3 regions of the Candidatus Hamiltonella defensa 5AT (Acyrthosiphon pisum) genome follow, and region 3 is predicted to be linked to each of the others. Evidence: predicted binding sites of a transcription regulator. Region 3 holds the regulator's gene; each other region holds the start of a gene.

Region 1 (3,287 bases), 100 kb from region 3:
TATGTTTTCGCTTTATTTACCTTAAATTGACAAAACTCTACGGTTATTGAATCAATCTGATTTAAAAACGGTCTTTCATTTCACGTAAAGTAGAAAAAACAGACAGAGGATCATGTTTGTGAGTGCCCATTTTTTTTTGTAAAAAGCTTTCTTTACAGCGCAAAAAAAGATTGACTTGACGCTCAAGCTTAAGGAGAGCGGGTAACGTAGGTTGATTTTTTGCTTTTAATTGTTCTGCCTGTTTCTGATAGAGAGCAATCTGTGGATCATCAGGTAAAATCGAGCGAGCAAATTTGAGATTAGAAAGTGTATATTCGTGTCCTGCACAAATTAAGGTTTCATCTGGTAATTGTATTAATTTTTGGATTGAGTCATACATTTGATCTGCCGTACCTTCAAATAAACGTCCGCAACCGGCTGAAAATAACGTATCCCCGCAAAAAAGATAAGGAGCAGAATAGTATGCAATATGGCCTAAAGTGTGTCCTGGGACTTCAATGACAGAAAATGTTTGAGAACAAATAAATAACTGATCTCCCTCTTTTAATAGTATGGTCGCGCCTTTTTTGTTCGTTTCTTTTGGACCATAGACAGGAATATCTGGAAAACGCCGCAATAATTGAGGTACACCTCCCAGGTGATCTTGATGATGGTGGGTCAATAAAATGGCTTGGGGTAAAAGGCCTTTATATGTTAATACAGATTCAACAGGAGAAGCCTCGCCGGGATCGACTATCACACAATGCTGATTGGAATCCGCCAAAAGCCAAATATAGTTACTTTCTAGTGCTGGAATATGAATCAGTCTCATAAAATCTCTCTCAAAACGTATTGTTGACGTTAACAAAAATAGACCATAGCACAATGAAACTTCTCAGTTCATACCTAAAAATGCCTGCGCCCAGCTCTTGGAATGAATTTCCATTGGGCCCAAATTATCGTTTTGAAATTCAACAACATATGCAACCTTGGTGGCCAAAATTTTTTGGATTTTATTTGCTCAAAATCGGAGCGCTTAGCACAGAAATTGACACTCGCGAATGTGCGATCCCCCATCAGATTAATGTTGGGGAGCGGGGTGATCAAATGCAAGTCATTGCTGACCTTAACCAATTGCCTTTTTCTGAAAAATCGTCGGATGTTTGCCTGCTTTTTCATACTTTATCCGCAGTGGAGGATCCTTATCGTTTTTTACGAGAAGTCGACCGCATATTAGTTGATGACGGTTGGTTGGTGATCAGTCATTTTAATTCATTCAGTTTGTTAGGGATCGGAAAATTACTGCCTGTGATAAAGAGGAGGCAACCTTATGTCTGCCCAATGTTTTCTAGAATGCGTGTATTGGATTGGCTAGGTTTACTTAATTATGAAATCGTCCATCAAATCGGGTTTCATGTTCTTCCCTGGCATCATCGGGGGGAATATTCTATGAATATTCATTTACCTGCCATTAGTTGTCTTAGCCTCATCATTGCTCGTAAGCGAACCATGCCATTAAGTTTAGATGCACTCAAATTGAGAACGCCTAAACGTTGTTTTAGCCCAGTCAGCACAGAAAATTATAAAATCTAAATCCTTATTTTTTAAAATTCTTCTGATTTGCATAATGATGATCCCGATTTCTCCTCGTTTCATGACTTTCTCTTAAACAAAAGCAAAATTTTTACTTGAAGTGATAAATGATTATATATAATAATGAGAATCATTCTTAACTAAAAAAAGCCTCCCAGATTTCTTGCCAGGATCAAGGTCGCCAGCATATTTAGAAGCGTCTTTTGATAGATCGATTGCACCGAAAAAACAATGCCATCTGTCTATAGATACCTGGTTATTTTTAAATTTATACAGAGAACTGACTTATGTCTTTTACATTGCCAAAATTATTACGTCTTTCCTCTTTAACCCTTGCCATCTCTTTGCCTTCTTTAGCTTATGCAGAAAGCGGGATGCCAGATAAAATCGAAACAGAAGAGAAGAAGCCCTCTTTTAATAAACAGTCTCTTAAAACAGAAACCATCACCGTGACGGCCACGGGTAACCCACGCGATACTTTTTCTACGCCCATGATGATTACTGTGATTGACAGAGATAATGCCAAAAGTGACACCGCTTCGTCCGCAGCCGATATATTGCTTTCCACACCAGGCATCACGATTGAAGGGGTTGGTCGCAAAAACGGTCAAGATGTTAATATGAGGGGATATGGAGGAAAAGGGATTCTTACACTGATAGATGGTGTGCGCCAAAATTTAGATACAGGGCACATGAGTGGTCATTTCATTGATCCCAGCTTCATCAAACAAGTAGAAATTGTGCGAGGGCCTTCCGCATTATTGTACGGCAGTGGCGCATTGGGGGGGGTGATTTCTTATCAAACTGTGGATACGGTTGATCTATTGCAACCTGGTCGAAACTCAGGATATCGCGTATTCAGCATGGGTGCCACAGGCGATCGCAGTCTTGGTATAGGTGCGACGGTCTTTGGTAAAACCGATGATCTGGATGGTTTAATCACTTTTAGTGTTCGTGATGTCGGAAATATCAAAGAAAGTGATGGTATCAATGCGCCAAATGACGAAGGGATTCGTAACCTTATGGCAAAAGGCACCTGGAAAATAGACGACTCACAATCTCTCAGTGCTAATGTGCGCTATTATCGCAACAATGCTGAGGAAATTTTGAATCCGCAAGAAGTCAACCCTTCACTAAGAAATCCCATGACGGACCGCAAAACAGTTCAAAAAGATGTACAGTTCAGTTATGCCCTTAATCCAAAAACATCAGATTGGCTGGATGCCAAAACCACCCTGTATTATTCAGATGTGAGCATTGATGACAAAGTCAAAAAACGAGCAGATCAAGGACGAACACAAAAAACGCTGGGTACAAAATTAGAAAACCGGAGTCGTTTATTGACACATAGCCCTGCCGCTCATTTATTGACCTACGGTACTGAATTTTATCAGCAAAAACAAAAACCCGAAGGTCACGCTAAGGCTTTTCCTGATGCAAAAACCAATTTTGCGTCTGGTTGGGTTCAGGATGAAATCACTTTCCGTGATTTACCGGTGTCGCTCTTAATAGGCACCCGCTTTGATCGCTATAAAGCTAAAAATCCCAAAAATGCAGATATCTCTGCGGATAATTGGTCATCACGAGGGGCTGTCACCCTCACTCCCACCGATTGGCTCATGTTGTTTGCTTCTTATGGACAGGCTTTCCGGGCACCGACTATGGGTGAGATGTACAATGATGCCCAACATTTTCGGGGTAACCGTTTCAAGCCG
Region 2 (3,287 bases), 340 kb from region 3:
AAAAAATGCGGCAGAAAAAACGGCAAAGATGGCAAGCCGAGCGCCGCAAGACATGAAAGGGGCCATCATAATGGTGATCAATCGTTCACGAGGCGCTTCTAAAGTGCGCGCGCCCATAATTGAAGGCACATTACACCCAAAACCGACAATCAATGGTACAAACGACTTCCCAGGTAATCCGATCAGCTGCATGAATCGATCCATCACGAAAGCAGCTCGTGCCATGTAGCCTGAATCTTCTAAAAAAGAAAGAAAAAGATACATCATGGCAATCTGCGGTACTAATGGCAGCATAGTATTAATGCCTCCTCCTATGCCTTGAGCCAAAAAAACGGTCAGCCAGTCAGGAAAATGAAGCTGATAGCCCAACCACTGAGTGCCTTTAATAAAAAAGGCAGAGGAGCCGATATCAAAGAGCGGTTGAAATGCGCCTCCTACATTAATCGCCAGAATAAACATCAGATACATGACAAATAAAAAGAGGGGTACCCCAAGCCAACGGTGCAGAATAAAGCGATCCAACACTTCCGTAGTGCGATGCCCAGAGAGCTGTTCAGTCCGGATCACTGCATCAGTAATACTCTTGATGGATTGATAACGGGCGTTTGCAATCACGACATCAGAATCGTTATGGCGATTTTGCTCTAATATTTTGTTTAATTCGGCTTCGAATGTGCCTGATTTTTTGGCCTGTGAGATACTGTAAATATCCCCTTCAAGCATTTGTAATGCTAACCATCGACGTTTTTGTTCGGGTATTTTGTCGTGAGGAATGATTTCAATCAATTGATTAAGCGCGCTGATTAAACAAGAAGGATACTTCACCAAATCATCTTTTTTATTGATCTGCCTGACGTCGCTCTGAAAAGAATTTATTGTGTGTTTTAACTCTTTGATGCCCCTTGCCTGTGTTGATATTAAGGGGACCACAGGGCAGCCTAATTGAGTCGAAAGCGTTGCGATATCAATATCTATATGTTGATTTTGAGCGATATCCAACATATTAAGCGCGAGAATACAGGGAATTTCCCATTCTAATAATTGCAGTGTCAAATAAAGGTTGCGTTCTAGATTAGATGCATCGATCACATTGATCAGTAAATCTGCTTTATTATCTAGAATATATTCAGAGGCAATTTTTTCATCTAATGAAGTCTGCTCTGAAATCGTGGTCAACGAATAAATACCTGGCAAATCAACCAGAGTCACCTGATACTCAGACGTATTAAATTCACCTTCTTTACGCTCTACTGTGACACCTGCCCAATTACCCACACGTTGATGAGCGCCAGTTAATTGATTAAAAAGCGTTGTTTTTCCTGTATTTGGATTGCCGATTAAACCGATGGTGAGTTTTTTCATGAAATTTTTAAGGGAATTTATGTAAAGTTTAAAAAATGTAAATCGGATTTACGTAATACCAAATTGATTTTATTTATCTTTATATGAAGAGGATCCCCCATCGGAGCTTCTCGAATCACAGTGAAAAATAAACCTGGAAGCACACCCAGTGACAGTAATTTTTGCCGATAAGCGGGGCTGATGTCTTTCGAAAAACCGATAATATGATAAGAATGACCTGAAATAAAATGCATATGACCTGATACTTAACGCAATAATATGCGATATAAAATAGAAGAATGATAATCGTTATCATATTTAATTTAAGTATCAATACAATGCTATATTTATTTTTTTTAATAAAAAAAGTTAAAAATCATGATTAAGCCAAGAACACAAAACGAAACAAGTTGAAAGCGTTTAGCCGTTCTCTAAAGCAATAAAATGGTTTAAGTGTCTGAATTCTTTTATACGAGCACAAGCAATAGGCTTGCTGGTAAACGAGTCAGCCGCGATTATAATCTCACTTCTAAAAAAATCATCAATACTCCTCTTCTTATGCCGCTATTTTACTGGATCAGTGGGGGTCATTAGAAGGTCATCCTTATTATCCCACATGGAAATGTAGATCTAATTTAAGCCCTGAATATATTGAATTATTATCACCAGAATTTGATGCCATAGTTCCTGTACGTATCACCGCTTTACGGGCAGACATGGCTTATATCGAAACAATGCCAGATAAAAAAATTACCAAGGCTGGTTTGCTGAGCAATTTCCTGTTTTGTGGCAGGAATGGAAACAGCAACTTAATCATAAAAAACATGATGAAAAAGAATGGTTGCCCTTACCTGTCCATTCATGGCATCTCACTGCTTGTGTTCAGCAACATTATGCTGATGACATCGCCTCAGGTATTTTGATTCTTGAAGGCCCTGATCTTCAAACAAGACCCAGCATGTCTTTTCGTACTATGCGCCCTCTAACACCCGAAAACGCCCCTTTTATTAAATTACCTGTCGCCATATGGATGACCAGTGAAATGCGAAGCCTACAGGCCAAATCAATACATATGGGGCCTCGCATCAGTCAGCTGATTAAATAAATTTTACATAACGAAGATGGCTTTAATCAAAGTGTGTCGATTTTAGAGGAACAGATAGCTTTTCATTACAAGCATAAAGAAAGGCAGGACGATGCTGAGGGGAAATATCTATCAGTGGTTTTTCGTCAAGCTTACAGTGCCCCAAAATGTTATGAAAACTGTCTTCCGATTACGGTGGCGACTTTATTGACCTCTTTACCTCAAAATAATAACCCCTTGATCACCGAGTTAATTGCTTCTTCTGAACAAAGCGTTGAAGACTGGTTTAGGCAATATGCTCAGGTGGTGCTCCATCCTGTCATCAGCCTTTATCTTTTGTATGGCATTGGTTTGGAAGCACATCAACAAAACACCCAAATTCTTTTTTCTGATGAGGGCATGGCACGTCATTTGTTAATCCGTGATTTTGGCGATGGAAGAACTTATGCACCTTTATTGCATGAACGAGGTTATGCATTACAGCCTTATTCCTATCCAGGGATATTGCCCACCGTATTCTTTGATGATATCGAACCAGTACGCACTTTTGTCGTAGATGCCTGCTTTTTGACTCATTTGCATGAATTGGCGCTCTGTTTGACATCTCATTATGATCTAGATCCCCCGGTTCTTTGGAAAATTCTCAGAGAGGTCACAGATCAGGTTTTTAATGCCTTAAAAAAACGAGTCTCGAATTCTTTATGGCAAAGAGAACGAAAAATGTTCCTTTCTGAACCTTGCTCTACCCGCTCATTATTGAGCATGCATTTATCTCAATATCAAAACTATCGTCTTCAACATGAATTAACTAACCCATTAAATTTCATTGCATAGTATGTTAAAAAAATGCTTAGCATTATTT
Region 3 (3,287 bases):
AGCCGTAGTTCAATTTTCGGCTTATTGGCCTTGAAAGCATCTATATCTCGTCGGAGAGGTCACTTATAGACAGAAAAATAATAGCGTATGAAGGTTTAATTTAACTATAGGCTTGTAATAGTTATATTAGTGAAAATTGCTTCTAAAGTATCTTTGTGAAGAATTTTTTCAATCATTTTAGGTATTTCTTTAGATTGTTCCAGCAACAAATTTGGGTTTCCAGATTCACATTTAATAAGATTTGGAATACATGTTGTGAAAGATGTTACATTAAATTTGCTATTCTCATTATTGGATGCTTTTTCGAAAAATTTGCCTAACGTTTTAAGTATCATCAAGAATTCTTCTGGATACTTAGAGTTGATTATCTTAGAGAGCTCTTCCCCTATTTCCTTATGGGTTATTTTATTAGAGAGTATTGTTTGAACCTCTTCATATTTTAAAGGGGTGACTCTTTCCATAATTCTTTTAAAAAAACCAATCGCAGTGTCTCGATTATCGATTTTATCAATATCAACTTTCTCACCAGAATTAACCTGTTGTGTAAGCTCATTAAGGTGTGAAGAAGAACCTGATTCCCTAAATAATCCATCCAAACCTTCAGTTTTTATAAGTTCATCTATTTTTTTTAATAATTCGTTCAGAGTGTCTTTGCTTACGGTTTTACCTCCAGCAATTTCGGTTTTTGAAATCGTTGTCGCATCATTACTTTTGGTTTTGGTGCGTGGAAAACAACTCCGAAATAAAAAAGAAAAGACCTCTTTTATACCCTGCCATAATCGGGATAATTTATTTTTTTTCTGTGCTGAGACTGTTTCTGGACGCTCTTCTTGTTGTTGTACTGGTTCGCTTACCTGTGCTGAAGATGCCGGTGGGAATTCGATTGGTCTTGGTTTTCTGAATTCGAACTTGTTTTCTTTTTCTATCTTGGGGTTGGCAGTTGATGATGAGCTTGCACCAGTGGGTTTAAACGTCCTGAAGTCAGAACGAAACACCCACGCTTCTTTTGTACTTTCGATTTTTTCTCTTGTTACCGTTATTTTTCCTCCTTCTCCTCCTTCTTCTCTTTTTGTTAATTTTGAAGATGCTTCTGCGCTTTGACGAGACCCCGGATTCTTTGTTGTATTTTTAACAGCTTTAACAGCTGTAAACAAATTAGAGCCGCTAGTGGAGTCTGGAATATGATTCAGACTTCCACATCCCTCACTGCGATGTAATGTATTTGTTTCACTGAGGTGACCAGATGAGTGGCTTCGTTGAAGAGTCGGATTTATTGACATATATTTCCCTCATTAAAACTATCAATTCATTTTTATATTAAAATTTATTAAAACATTATTTGAAATTTGGTTTTCAATATTATTCGTTGATCAAAAAATAATTTTTATAAAAACTACGGCTCAGTTCAATTCTGATAATTTTAATTGTAAAAATATAGATAAACTACTATAAATCGCTCAAAATTTTTGATTTTATTTTTTACACATCACTGTTTTTTTCTTTTAAATCTTCCTCTTTGGAACATTCGTCTCTTTCGCAATGCCCATATAAACATAAACTGCGGTCGGTTAATTTGATACCGTGCTTTTTGGAAATTTCCCGTTGACGACCTTCAATACATTTATCAAGAAACTCAATCACTTTTCCACAATCCAGGCAAATTAAGTGATTGTGATGCTGTTGTTTTATTTCAAACACACATTTCCCACCTTCAAAATGATGGCGTGTGACAATCCCCGCATCATCAAACTGATTGAGAACCCGATACACAGTTGCCAAACCGATTTTTTCATTCATATCTATCAGTTTTTTGTAGAGATCTTCCGCGCTGACATGATGACAGACTGGATCTTGCAAGATCTCCAGTATTTTTAGACGTGGGAGGGTGACTTTAAGGCCCGCTTTTTTTAAAGCTATATTATTGTCTTTCATCTCGGTTCAATCCTATACATACTGTGCTTAACTCGGGCTCTTTAGTATAACCGTATATCTCTATCTGCTCTGTGTCCTCAAGGCTTATTTTACGCCGTTTTATCCGTCTTTAATATTTCGAGCCCCAACTCTAAAGAAACCTGCTTGAGCCAGTTATCCACGCGATCTTGCGTGAGCTCACTTTGTCTATCTTCATCGATGGCTAAACCAATAAAGTGCTCATCATCGAACAGCCCTTTTGAGGCTTCAAAATAATAACCTTCGGTTGGCCAATGCCCGACAATCTTCGCCCCATGAGGCTCGATAATATCGCGTATCATCGCCATCGCATCACAAAAATATTCGGCGTAATCTTCCTGATCACCGCAACCAAATATGGCCACCGATTTATTTTTGAAATTGATCTCCTCCAGGGTTGAGAAAAAATCATCCCAGTCACATTGGGCTTCCCCGTAATACCAAGTCGGAATACCTAAAAAAAGAATATCAAAGTTTTCTAAATCTTTTTGATGACTTTTGGCGATGTCATAAACCTTCGCCTGCTCACCAAATTGCTTTTGAATCAATTTGGCAATGTTTTCAGTGTTGCCTGTGTCACTGCCAAAAAAAATACCGATATTGGACATAGTACTTATTACACCTTAATGGAATCAGTTGAATGATTTTTTAATCAATGAATTAACAAAACAATATCATATCAAAACCTCAGAATTTCTCTCACAAAAGGGATCGTGCGTTTGAGTTGTGCACGAATGGATGCTTTTCTTAATTGCCAAATTCAAATGCAAGTTTTGGACAATATCATTGTGAATGAAGATATTTTTTATTTATTCAATTTTTTATTGCAGTCTAATTCATTAATACCAATCAGTGAATTTGATGATTCAGGAGGCGAAGTTCATGGTAATTGCTGAGCATCCTCCAGATGCCCAAAAAATGAGCGACGGTTATAGTACATATTTAATCATGTTCATGAAAAATCGCTTTTTCCAACATGGGATATTGAAAAAAGAAGTTCGCTTTTTGTAAATATTCAGGAATGACTTCTTGACCAGAAAGTAATAGCTCATCGCCCATTTGCCCAAATAATAACTTAATGAAAAAAATGGGGGTTTGAAGAAAACAAGGTCGATTCAAAGCTTTTGCCATATTTTTTGCCAACTGCTTTTGTGTCACGACTTCAGGGGCAACCATATTGATTGGGCCTGAAATTGATGGAGTTTTAATGATAAGCCGTATTGCTCGCACTAAATCCTCAATGTGAATCCAGCTGATTTGCTGTTGTCCGCTACCCAGTATGCTGGCCAAGCCAAGTTGATAAGGCATTTTCAATTTTTTCAGCATGCCATGTTGTT

Evidence for each region. Region 3 encodes Fur, which represses iron uptake genes when iron is present. Its sites were predicted from a motif close to ATAATAATGAGAACNACTATCAA; they were not measured.
Region 1: the regulator Fur is predicted to act here: its motif matches at 1,690-1,712, upstream of HDEF_RS09595 (TonB-dependent hemoglobin/transferrin/lactoferrin family receptor).
Region 2: the regulator Fur is predicted to act here: its motif matches at 1,641-1,663, upstream of feoA (ferrous iron transporter A).

Annotation. Positions count from the first base shown of each region.
Region 1 covers NC_012751.1:1,949,977-1,953,263, forward strand. Annotated here, with positions in the region: gene gloB (hydroxyacylglutathione hydrolase) at 62-811, opposite strand; gene HDEF_RS09590 (class I SAM-dependent methyltransferase) at 865-1,572, shown strand; gene HDEF_RS09595 (TonB-dependent hemoglobin/transferrin/lactoferrin family receptor) at 1,860-3,287, shown strand, end outside.
Region 2 covers NC_012751.1:1,711,490-1,714,776, reverse strand. Annotated here, with positions in the region: partial or broken gene feoB (Fe(2+) transporter permease subunit FeoB) at 1-1,362, opposite strand, end outside; gene feoA (ferrous iron transporter A) at 1,380-1,595, opposite strand; partial or broken gene HDEF_RS13580 (hypothetical protein) at 1,908-2,030, shown strand; gene HDEF_RS13575 (IucA/IucC family protein) at 2,126-2,446, shown strand; gene HDEF_RS13350 (IucA/IucC family C-terminal-domain containing protein) at 2,480-3,259, shown strand.
Region 3 covers NC_012751.1:2,054,323-2,057,609, reverse strand. Annotated here, with positions in the region: gene HDEF_RS10260 (RhoGAP domain-containing protein) at 105-1,280, opposite strand; gene fur (ferric iron uptake transcriptional regulator) at 1,480-1,932, opposite strand; gene fldA (flavodoxin FldA) at 2,022-2,558, opposite strand; gene HDEF_RS10245 (TIGR01777 family oxidoreductase) at 2,893-3,287, opposite strand, start outside.